Regions from separate parts of the Pantoea eucrina genome, predicted to be linked through region 3. Evidence: predicted binding sites of a transcription regulator. Region 3 holds the regulator's gene; each other region holds the start of a gene.
The links. The regulator CRP, encoded in region 3, controls carbon source genes, mostly activating them, when cyclic AMP is high. The targets are predictions, from matches to a motif close to ATGTGANNNNNNTCACAT.
Positions count from the first base shown of each region.

Region 1: the regulator CRP is predicted to act here: its motif matches at 2,875-2,892, upstream of msrB (peptide-methionine (R)-S-oxide reductase MsrB).
Region 2: the regulator CRP is predicted to act here: its motif matches at 2,257-2,274, upstream of idnD (L-idonate 5-dehydrogenase).

Region 1 covers NZ_CP083448.1:1,775,472-1,779,541, forward strand. Annotated here, with positions in the region: gene sppA (signal peptide peptidase SppA) at 1-314, shown strand, start outside; gene ansA (asparaginase) at 399-1,412, shown strand; gene pncA (bifunctional nicotinamidase/pyrazinamidase) at 1,428-2,036, shown strand; gene LAC65_RS08345 (YeaC family protein) at 2,067-2,348, opposite strand; gene msrB (peptide-methionine (R)-S-oxide reductase MsrB) at 2,350-2,760, opposite strand; gene gapA (glyceraldehyde-3-phosphate dehydrogenase) at 3,099-4,070, shown strand, end outside.
Region 2 covers NZ_CP083448.1:2,917,992-2,922,061, forward strand. Annotated here, with positions in the region: gene LAC65_RS13790 (purine nucleoside phosphorylase YfiH/LACC1 family protein) at 1-249, shown strand, start outside; gene idnO (gluconate 5-dehydrogenase) at 393-1,157, opposite strand; gene idnD (L-idonate 5-dehydrogenase) at 1,167-2,198, opposite strand; gene LAC65_RS13805 (response regulator) at 2,358-3,056, opposite strand; gene LAC65_RS13810 (NADPH-dependent 2,4-dienoyl-CoA reductase) at 3,753-4,070, shown strand, end outside.
Region 3 covers NZ_CP083448.1:3,088,927-3,092,996, reverse strand. Annotated here, with positions in the region: gene LAC65_RS14755 (YccS/YhfK family putative transporter) at 1-1,702, opposite strand, end outside; gene crp (cAMP-activated global transcriptional regulator CRP) at 1,763-2,395, opposite strand; gene LAC65_RS14745 (OsmC family protein) at 2,686-3,090, shown strand; gene LAC65_RS14740 (phosphoribulokinase) at 3,187-4,056, opposite strand.

The sequences.
Region 1 (4,070 bases), 1.3 Mb from region 3:
GCGATGCCAAAGGTAATGGTCTGGTTGACGCGCTGGGTGATTTTGATGACGCCGTGGCGAAAGCTGCCTCGCTGGCCAGCGTGAAACAGCCTGCGCTGAACTGGTATCAGGATGAACCCGGTATGCTTGATCTGCTGCTTAATCAGATGAGCGCCTCGGCGCAGGCGGTACTGCCCGACGCGCTGAAAATCTGGCTGCCCGCACCGGTGCAGGATGTTGTCAGCGCCATGCAGTCGCAGCCGGGCCTGCTCGGTAAGCTTAACGATCCGCAAAATCGTTACGCCTTTTGTCTGAATTGCGGCAGCGTTCGCTAATTTTACAGCCCGGCCGCTGGTCGGGCTGCTTTTCCCTGTCAATCCCCTTATACTGCGCGTTTTACGGCAAGTCTGAGTACACTCATGCAAAAGAAAAATATCTATGTAGCCTACACGGGCGGTACTATCGGGATGCAGCGCTCTGCGCAGGGCTATGTACCGGTATCAGGCCACCTTCAGCAGCAGCTGGCCAATATGCCTGAGTTTCACCGGCCGGAGATGCCGGATTTTACGATTCATGAATACGCCCCGCTTATCGACTCCTCTGATATGACGCCGCAGGACTGGCAGGCAATCGCAGATGATATCCGCCAGAATTATGACGCCTATGACGGTTTTGTTATTCTGCATGGAACCGATACCATGGCTTTCACCGCATCGGCTCTCTCCTTCATGCTGGAAAATCTGGCAAAACCGGTCATCGTCACCGGATCGCAGATCCCGCTGGCGGAACTGCGCTCTGACGGTCAGCAAAATCTGCTGAACTCCCTCTACGTGGCGGCTAACTATCCGATCAATGAAGTGGCACTGTTTTTCAATAACACCCTGTTCCGCGGCAACCGTACCACCAAAGCGCACGCCGACGGCTTTAACGCCTTCGCCTCGCCAAATCTGTCGCCGCTGCTGGAAGCGGGTATCCATATCCGCCGTCTGAACACCTCTCCCGCGCCACAGCAGACGGGCGAGCTGGTGGTTCATCCCATTACCCCGCAGCCTATTGGCGTGGTCACCATTTATCCGGGCATCTCTGCAGACGTGGTGCGCAACTTCCTGCGCCAGCCGGTTAAGGCGCTGATTCTGCGCTCTTATGGCGTGGGCAATGCGCCGCAAAATGCGGAGTTCCTGCATGAGCTGCAGCAGGCGAGCGAACGCGGGATTATCGTGGTTAACCTGACGCAGTGCATGTCCGGCAAAGTGAATATGGGCGGCTATGCCACTGGCAATGCGCTGGAGCATGCTGGCGTGATCAGCGGTTTTGACCTCACCGTTGAGGCCACGTTAACAAAACTGCACTATTTATTGAGTCAGGACCTTAGCCCCGATGAAATTCGTGCCAGAATGCAGCAGAACTTACGTGGCGAACTGACTGAAGATTGAACGGAGCAAAATGATATGAAGCGGGCATTGGTAATTATCGATATCCAGAATGACTTTTGCCCCGGCGGTCCGATGGCCGTGCGCGAAGGTGATCAGACTGTGGCGGTAGCGAATCGCTATGCGCGTGAGTTTCGCCAGCGCGGCGAATGTGTTGTGGCCCTGCAGGACTGGCATCCGGCAAATCATGGCAGCTTTGCCTCAGTGTCCGGTGAGCCTGTCTACACGCTGGGTGAGCTTAACGGGCTGGCGCAAATCTGGTGGCCGGACCACGGTATCGAAAACAGCCCGGGCGCAGATTTTCATCCCGACCTCGATCGCTCCCTGATTGACGCCGTATTTCACAAAGGTGGAGACGTTGATGTCGACAGTTACAGCGCCTTTTTCGATAACGGACACCGGCGCAAAACTGAACTGGATAACTGGTTGCGCGAACGCGATATCACGCATCTGGTTATGCTGGGGATTGCGACTGACTACTGTGTGAAATATAGCGTGCTGGATGCGCTGGAGCTCGGGTATCACGTTCAGGTCGTTAAAGAGGGCTGCCGCGGCGTGAATCTCAATCCGGAAGACAGTGACATTGCGCTGGCGCAAATGCAGGCGCAGGGTGCGGAAATAATCTGAAAAACAGGCTGGGTATTCCAGCCTGTTTTCTTAGTGCAGATTGATGCGCGTGACATCCGGCTCGATGCCAAACTCTTCTTTCAGCTGCTTTTTAGATTTCGTCACAATATCTCCCCCTTTGGCAATGCTCATATGCTGAGGTGAGTCGTTATGACGCGCCTGCCACAGCATGACCAGCTGCAGACAGTGCTCGCGCTGCTCCTGCGTTAATGCAACACCATCAGGCCATTTACCCGTCTCAACGGCGGTTGCCAGACGTGCATAGATCTCAGGCGTCATCGCATCCAGCATCGCATTCAGTTCCTGATTCATTCTATCCCTCCTGCTGTTTGCCCTGTTCGTCAGTAAAGCTCAGCGAGGCGGAGTTAACGCAATAGCGCTCACCGGTAGGCTGCGGGCCATCCGGAAAAACATGCCCCAGATGCGCGTCACAGCTGCCGCAGCGGATCTCAACCCGGTGCATGCCGTGCGAGTCGTCTTCAAGGTAGCGTATCGCCTCATCGCTGACCGGCTGGTAGAAACTGGGCCAGCCACAGCCTGAATCATATTTGCTTTCTGACAGAAACAGCGGTGCCTGACAGACCAGACAGTGATAAATGCCATCCTGCTTGTTGTGCAACAGCGCGCCGGTAAAGGGTGGTTCGGTACCCCGATGCTGCGTGACGTAGCGCTGCATTTCCGACAGCTGGCCGATTTTTGCTTCAGATGCGGTATCTTTTGCCATTTTTGCTTCCAGAGTATCTTTCTGTAGAAATCAGCTACTATTCTAACAAACGGACAACATTGCCCGACGTTTTTTTTGTGCGAACTTTTCTGCCCTGGTCGCTGCAGCGTGGTTTTGTGATGACGATCACTCTTTGTGACAAACTTCCCTTTTCACACGCTAATCAGCGTAAGATAGACGCGCTGTAAAATCGGCGCGCAAGCGGTTGCAATACAGATTATTCCTGGCGTTGGAATTGACCTGTCGCAACAATTGACACGATTCCGCTTGACGCCTGGTAAGGTTTTTGTAATTTTACAGCCAACCTTTTATTCACTAACAAATAGCTGGTGGAATATATGACTATCAAAGTAGGTATCAACGGTTTTGGCCGTATCGGTCGCATCGTTTTCCGTGCTGCTCAGCAGCGTTCAGACATCGAAATCGTCGCGATCAACGATCTGCTCGACGCCGATTACATGGCTTACATGCTGAAGTACGATTCTACCCATGGTCGTTTTGACGGCACCGTAGAAGTACAGGATGGCGCGCTGATTGTTAACGGCAAAAAAATCCGTGTTACCGCTGAGAGAGACCCGGCTAACCTCAAGTGGGACGAAGCAGGCGTTGACGTTGTTGCTGAAGCAACCGGGATCTTCCTGACTGACGAAACCGCACGTAAGCATATCTCTGCCGGTGCAAAGAAAGTGGTTCTGACCGGTCCATCTAAAGATGACACCCCGATGTTTGTACGCGGTGCCAACTTTGATAAATATGCTGGCCAGGATATCGTGTCTAACGCATCCTGCACCACCAACTGCCTGGCACCGCTGGCAAAAGTCATCAACGATAAATTCGGTATCGTTGAAGGCCTGATGACCACCGTTCACGCCACCACTGCTACCCAGAAAACCGTTGATGGTCCGTCACATAAAGACTGGCGCGGCGGCCGCGGTGCAGCACAGAACATCATCCCATCGTCTACTGGCGCAGCAAAAGCGGTTGGTAAAGTACTGCCAGAGCTGAACGGTAAACTGACCGGTATGGCTTTCCGCGTTCCTACGCCTAACGTCTCTGTGGTTGACCTGACCGTTCGTCTGGAAAAAGCAGCGACCTACAAAGAGATCTGTGAAGCTATCAAAGCGGCTTCAGAAGGCGAAATGAAAGATGTACTGGGCTATGTTGAAGATGACGTGGTTTCTACTGACTTCAACGGCGAAGTACTGACTTCAGTATTCGATGCCAAAGCAGGTATCGCGCTGAATGATAACTTTGTGAAACTGGTTTCCTGGTACGATAACGAAACCGGTTATTCCAACAAGGTTCTCGAC
Region 2 (4,070 bases), 170 kb from region 3:
TGGACGCATCAGCAACCCGTGAATCCGCAGGCGGTACGTGCGCAGGCGCAGGCGCAGCAGCAGGGGGCGTGGTTCAGCCTGCCCGGGCTGGCGCGCAGCATCCTGCTAGAGCGCGGACTCGGGCCGGCACAGATTGATGCGGTCAACGTATGTACCTACTGTATGGCCGAGGCGGGATCCAGCTACCGGCGCAATACCCACTTCAGTAGTGGATACCAGTCGCGCTTTTCGTGGATCCGCCGTCGTTAATCGCTTTGCTGCCCTGTGAGCAGCCGGCCCGTGGATAAGCGCGCTAAGCGTCAGCAGAGCCGCGGCTCCAGGCGGCGAGATTGGCGCTTCCTTCTGAATCTCCACTGTTTAAAATGTTGCCAGGCAGGCTCTCGGGCCACGCACTACACGGCTACGCGCATACCGCCATCGACAAACAGCAGATGTCCGTTAACGAAATCTGAGGCGGCAGAGGCCAGAAAGATGGCGGCACCAATCAGCTCTTCCGGCTTACCCCAGCGCGCAGCAGGCGTACGCTTAGTCAGCCAGCCGGTAAACGCGGGATCGTCAGCCAGCGGCTGCGTCATCTCGGTGACAAAGTAGCCCGGCGCAATCGCATTAACCTGAATGTTGTAGCGCGCCAGCTCGACGCACATTCCCCGCGTCAGCATGGTGACCGCCCCTTTAGAGGCCGCATAAGGCGTGATGGTGTCGCGGCCCAGCTCACTCTGCATTGAACCGATATTGATAATTTTGCCGCGCTGGCGCGTTACCATCTGCTGCGCCACTTTTTGCGAGACAAAAAACACGGCGGTCTGGTTTACCGCAATTACGTCGTGCCAGTCCTGTTCAGGAAACTCCAGAAAAGGCCGCCGACGCTGGATGCCGGCGTTATTTACCAGAATATCGATGGCGCCCCACTGTGCTTCAATTTCATCGATCGCCTGATGCACCGCGCCGGAATCGGTTACGTCAAACGCTTTGGCCCGGGCGACGATCCCCTGCTCGCGCAGGGCGGCGGCGGCGCGCTCTGCCCCTTCAGCTGTGGTCGCGTTAATAATCACTTCGGCGCCGGCTTCACCCAGGCCCTGCGCCAGCAGAAACCCGATACCGCGTGCTGAACCGGTCAGCAGTACACGCTTGCCGGCCAGAGAAAAGAGTGCGTTCATAGTATCTCCCTAAAAAGTCAGCTGAACTTTTGCCGCGTGGGTTTTATCGCTGGCAAACTGCAGCGCCGCATCGATATCCTGAAGCGGGTATTCCCCGCTGTAGAGCGGCAGCGGGTTGATAACGCCCTGCGCCAGCCACTCAACTGCCGTATTGAATTCATGCGTAAAACGGAACGATCCCGTCAGATTTATCTCTTTGGCAATCAGCGTCATCAGGGGGAAATCAGGAAATGCGCCGCCCATTCCTACCTGCACCACCGTGCCTCTGGCACACACAACTTCCAGGCAGCGCTGCAGTGACGCCGGATGGCCGGACGCTTCAAACGTAACATCGAAGTAGCCCTTATCCGCCATCCAGCCGGTGAAATCGCCGCTTGCCGCGTTAACTATTTGCGTGGCACCCATTTGCTGCGCCATCTCCAGCGAACGTTCACTGATATCGCTGCAGACAACCTCTGCAGCACCACGCGCCTGCACGGCAGCGGCAATCAGACAGCCAATTGGCCCGGTGCCGGAGATAAAGATACGCTTACCGGTAAGATCGCCAGCCTGATGCGTGGCGTGAATGCAGACCGCGAGCGGCTCAGCAAACACCATCACCTTTTCATCAGCATCCTGTGGAAAAGGCACGCACTGGCTGCTCGCCACCACTTTGTGCCGGGTAAATCCGCCATCGACGTGCGGGACATACATTGCACTGCCAAAAAAGCGCATGGCGGTACACTGGTTCTCCTGCTGGCGCTGACAATATTTGCATTCACCGCAGGGTTTAGCCGGATTGACAGCCACTTTTTGCTGCGGCTGCAGGCGGGGATCGTCGCTTTCAATGACGTAACCAATCACTTCATGCCCGAGTATCATGGGCATTTGCAGCGCAAAGCTGCCCACTTTTCCCTCCTGGTAGTAGTGCAGATCGGAGCCGCAGATTCCGCCGCGCGTAATGCGCACCAGCGTGCCGGAGCCATCCCATTGCACCTGCTGCTGTGCGACACTGACCTGCTTTTTGCCGGTAATAACGCAGGATTGCGTTTCAATATTCATGTTTATCCTGTGAGTCTGATGATGTGACGACTATAAAAACGGGTTAAACAGGATAAAACTGTGATGAACATCACTCAGAACGATGTTACAGAAAAGATGTTACCGGGAACGTGAACTGGCTATCAGGTTGCTGCGCTCGGGCGCGGCCGCCCTGCGCGATTACCGGGCTGACAGCAGCTCCCGGCTATATTTAAATAGTTCCGAATCTGAACGGACGCCGAGCTTTTTCAGCGCCGACTGCTTCTGTCCGCTTACCGTCTTCCGGCTTCGTCTGAACTTGGCCGCAATCTGTGAAACGCTCATGCCATCAAGAAAGCAGCGGATCACTTCTGCTTCACGCGGGCTTAATAATCTTATTTTTTCGTGAAGAACCGGCTTACAGCTGATACAGAAATCATCGTCCGCCTTTTTTCCGGAAATGGCATACAGCGTCTGGATCTCTTCAGCAAGGTGCGTGGCTAAAAACAGGTTATTCTCAGCAACGGATCTGACCGCCGCCAGTACCTCTTCAAAGGGATGGCTTTTACCGATAAACCCGTTTACGCCGGCCCGGAGTACCATTCTTGCTACCGCCGGGCTTTCGGCAGAGGTTAAAACCAGCATTTTCTGCATCGGATAGTGATTACGTATTTGCTTTATTAGCGTCAGGCCATCAATTTCACGCTCGCCTAGCAGGAAATCCAGAATCAGAACATCAACACTGTGCGTACTTAACGCGCTGAAAAGCTCGCTGCCGGAAGACCAGGCAGCAACAAGGTGAATATCGGGATGGTTTTTCAGACATAGCTCAAAAACCAGACGAATCATAGGATGACCGTCAAGAACAGCAATACGGACTGGCTGAGTGTTTAAATCCAATCTGCCTCTCCTCTAAAAGTATATGACAGGTAAAAGGGCTATATCGTTTAACCTTTTCAGTTAACTCAGTGGTAATAGCAGGAAAATCACCTTCACAATGTGATTATTCAGGTAATTATATAAAACCGATAAATAAAAAATTATTAAGATATGGAATTAACTGCTTCACAAATAAAATAAAGGATAATCCATCCAGAAAAAGAGGCACCCCGGCTGCTGGCTGCCGCTAACTGTGCGGGCTGGCGCGCAATAAATATATCACTCATCCGATCGCACCATTCAGCTGCGCGCTATGATTAACAAGCATCATTAATAACATTAAAATAGCGGTTAAAATGATAAATTCTCTGTCTGACTCTATCTGAAGACTTATTTCCAGATTACTTTCCCGCTATAATATTTAAAACTCAGGCGAGTTGCGATGAACACAGGTTGCCGCGGTCTGATAATTACCCGGCGTTTCCGGAAAAAGGAATCCATGATGATATATAAAAAGTGCTAAGTCATTAGCCCTGTACTCTGGCCCTTTCAGGGCGCGCCGGTCCTTCCCGTGCGTAACGAAGACAAGCTGATACTTCGTACGTAACCTGCCGCCCTGCTTTTTTTGACGTCTCTCACAAGCTCAGCGTCCCCCTCTTCCATCATGCGCGATTACCGTTAGAGTTAACTCATCCGACCACTTTCGAGTACCCGATCATGATCGAGCACTACCCCTGCTTATTTACGCCTCTCGATCTGGGATTTACCCGGTTAAAAAATCGTTTTCTGATGGGCTCAATGCATACCGGACTGGAGGAGCACCCTGACGGGGCGGAGCGACTGGCCGCTTTTTATGCTGAGCGCGCACGCGAGGGCGTGGCGCTAATTGTAACCGGCGGCGTCGCGCCGAATGCGCAGGGTGTGGTGGCACAGGGTGGTGCGATGCTGACCGATGAAAGTCAGTGCGGCTGGCATCGTCAGATCACGACGGCGGTCCATGCGCAGGGCGGAAAAATCGCGCTGCAGATACTGCAT
Region 3 (4,070 bases):
AACCAGGCTCGCTGGTCGCCTGATTCAGCGCATTAAACAGCGCGTTATGCGCCTGGTTAACCTTTACCCGCTGGTAAGCCAGTTTTTCCGGCGCGTGATCCGGCCCCAGCAGCATGCGCAGCGCCTCCTGATACGCTTCCAGCGCATCGTGCGCATTCTGGCGCAGCAGACCACTCTGCCACTGCGGCCATAGCCAGATCATACCGGCGAAGGCGATCAGACAGCCCATCAGCGTATCCATCATCCGCGGCAGCAGGAACTGAGCACCATTCAGCGACAGCAGCTGCAGCGAGTAGACCGCCGTCACGGTGAAGCCAATCATCGACCAGCCATAATATTTGCGCGTCACCAGATAACTGGCCAGCGTGATTGCCAGCATAAACAGCAGCGCGATCGATTCCGGTACGGCGAAACGCAGCGATGCGGCGGCAATCAGCAGCCCGGCAAAGGTGCCGAGCGCCCGGTGCTGAATGCGCACGCGCGTGGCGCTGTAGCCATTCTGGCTGACAAACATAATGGTCATCAGGATCCAGTAGGGCTTGGGAATATTAAAAAACAGCGCAACAGAGCTGCCAAACATCAGCATAACGGCAAAGCGGGCCGCGCTGCGCAGCGCGCCGGACCTGAACGATAGATAGCTGCGCAGGGCGGGCAGCAGCGGCAGGCGCCGCTGGCGATCGGCCATCAGATCGCGCGTATAGAGCGGTTTCTGGGTGCGCAGCACGCGGGCGATGCGGCTGAAATGATAAAGGCAGAAGTGGCCAACCGGATTATCCGGATGCTGCCGCGCAATTTTTTCCAGCGCGCCGAGCGGCTTTTCCATCTGAAAGCGGGCGGGCAGCTGGTGATAGAGAATGGCATCGGCCAGCAGCCTGAGCTGTGCCGAAATGGTTTTTGCATTCCAGCGGATAACCGCTTCCGCATGACTCTGTTCTACCAGCTTTTGCACTTTCTCCGGCTGGTGCAGGCTGACAGCGATATGCTCCTGCAGATCCAGCGCCACCTGAAAAGCGCGCGTCAGCCGCTTATGGCTGTTATCGCGGCTGGCAGAAAGCATATGCATCTGCTGATAGCAGGTGGTGATCAGGTCAACCGCTTTCTGCTGGCGCGCCAGCAGCGGCGGCAGCGCTTTTTCCGGATCGGTCAGCTGTGTCAGCAGGGTATATTTGGCATCGCAGTAGTCAGCCAGCTCACGATAGAGCAGGCTCAGCGTTTCACGCATCGGCTGCTCTTTCCACAGCCAGTACCAGAACCAGTTAAACAGGCCATACCAGAACGTGCCGCCAATATAGAGCAGCGGCGGCACCCAGATCGGCATACGCCCCACCAGGCTCAGCGTAAAGATCGCTGCAATCAGCGTGCCGGGCAGCAGACGCCCGTGCAGCGGACTGATTTCGCCCGTCACGCCAATCAGCAGCGGCAGCACCAGCATAATAAGCGGCAGCGGAACCGCGGCGTTGGTGAGGTACTGGATCAGAAAACTGCCGGTGGCGAAAAGCGTACCGCCCACGATCAGGCGTTTGAAAAAGCGTTTATGCGGCGTATCAAGGCCGGCAATATTGCAGCAGGCGGGTACCAGCGAGAACAGCAGGCCTTTTTGCAGATCGCCACACAGCCATCCCAGCGCGACAGGCAGGCACAGCACCAGCGTCTGACGCAGAGCGTAATTGACTTCGGGATGATAGATGATTCGGCGCCACATCAGCTTATCGCAAACAGAAACGGCGTGATGGTGTCATCACGCCGTGGGGGGTGAAACAGCTTAGCGGGTGCCGTAAACGACGATGGTTTTACCGTGTGCGGAGATCAGGTTCTGATCTTCCAGCATTTTCAGGATGCGACCAACGGTTTCCCGTGAGCAACCCACGATCTGACCAATCTCCTGACGGGTAATTTTAATCTGCATACCGTCGGGGTGGGTCATGGCATCCGGCTGTTTAGCCAGATTAAGCAGCGTCTGCGCAATGCGGCCGGTAACATCCAGGAAAGCCAGGTTACCCACCTTTTCTGATGTCACCTGCAGGCGACGTGCCATCTGCGCCGACAGGCGCATCAAAATATCCGGGTTAACCTGAATCAGCTGACGAAATTTTTTGTAGGAAATTTCAGCAACTTCGCAGGCTGTTTTCGCACGCACCCAGGCACTGCGCTCCTGGCCCTCTTCAAACAGGCCGAGTTCGCCGATGAAATCTCCCTGATTCAGATAGGAGAGGATCATCTCTTTGCCTTCTTCATCTTTAATCAGTACCGCAACGGAACCTTTAACGATGTAGTAGAGCGTTTCTGCTTTTTCACCCTGATGGATCAGCGTGCTTTTGGATGGATATTTGTGAATATGGCAATGGGACAGGAACCATTCGAGTGTAGGGTCTGTTTGCGGTTTGCCGAGAACCATTCGCTATTATCCTCTATTGTAATCGTGCCCAAAACACAGGGGCATTCATTCCCTGTCAGGCGATGAAATCGTCCAGCGCGTCCTGTTAATAAAAATTATCCGGGCGGATGTGTAAGCTCTGCTTTTGATTCTGCCCGTCCTCATCAGCCACGACGAAGAAATTTTCAGCTCTGTTTGTAGCACAGCTTTTGCAGGCTGTCTTGTGTTGTCTCGCTTCAGCAGGCGGGCGATTGCTGTTTGCCGGATGAACGCGTACTCTGGCGCAAAACGCCGCTTCAGGAGAAAGAATAATGCAGGCACGTGTGAAATGGGTGGAAGGGCTGACCTTTCTCGGAGAATCCTCATCAGGACATCAGTTATTAATGGACGGGAATTCAGGCGATAAAGCGCCAAGCCCGATGGAGATGGTACTGATGGCCGCCGGCGGCTGTAGCGCGATTGATGTGGTCTCGATTCTGCAAAAAGGGCGTAATGACGTGGCTGACTGCGAGGTCAAACTGACTTCAGAACGGCGCGAAGAAGCACCACGTATTTTTACACAGATTAACCTGCACTTTATCGTCAGCGGCAAAGCGCTGAGCGAGAAAGCGGTGGCGCGGGCGGTTGACCTGTCGGCAGAAAAATATTGCTCGGTGGCGATCATGCTCGGCAAAGGGGTGGAGATCACCCACAGCCATGAGGTAGTTGAGCTGTAACAGCTGCCGGTGCGCATACCTCGCTACCCGTGAAACAGGCTTTGCAGGGTCGCCATTTATGGCGACCGATGCCACGTCGTCTGGCAGACATGGCCTCTACTCTATCCGTTTTCCTTCAATCAGCCGCTGCACCAGTGGCATCATGATCAGCTCCATCGCCAGTCCCATTTTGCCGCCCGGTACCACCAGCGTATTCATATGCGAAATAAACGATCCCTGAATCATCGCCAGCAGATAGGGGAAAGCGATACCTTCCAGGCCGCGAAAATGGATCACCACAAAACTCTCATCCAGTGAGGGGATCTCGCGCGCCGCGAACGGGTTAGAGGTATCAACTGTCGGTACCCGCTGAAAGTTAAGGTGCGTGCGCGAAAACTGCGGCGTGATGTAGTTGATATAATCTTCCATCGACCGTACCACGGAGTCCATCACCGCTTCGCGCGAATGGCCCCGTTCGCTGGTATCGCGTACCAGTTTCTGTATCCACTCAAGATTGACGATCGGCACCACGCCCACCAGCAGATCAACATGCTCCGCCACGTTATGCTGCTGCGTAACCACTCCGCCGTGCAGTCCCTCATAAAACAGCACATCAGTATTCTCCGGCAGCGGCTGCCAGGGAGTAAAGGTGCCCGGCACCTGATTCCACGGCACGGCCTCGTCATAGGTGTGCAGGTATTTGCGCGACTCTCCTATGCCGCTTTCGCCATAGCGCCGGAACGTCTGCTCCAGCAGGCCAAAGTCATTGGCGTCCGGACCAAAATAGCTGATGTGACGACCCAGATCGCGTGCTTTGCGGATCGCCATATCCATTTCCGGCCGGGTATAGCGATGAAAACTGTCGCCTTCTACTTCGGCTGCATGCAGCCCCAGCTGCTGAAAAATTTTACGGAACGCAAGGCTGGTTGTCGTGGTACCGGCGCCGCTGGAGCCGGTAACGGCGATAACGGGGTGTCTGGCTGACATACGGGTGCTCCCTG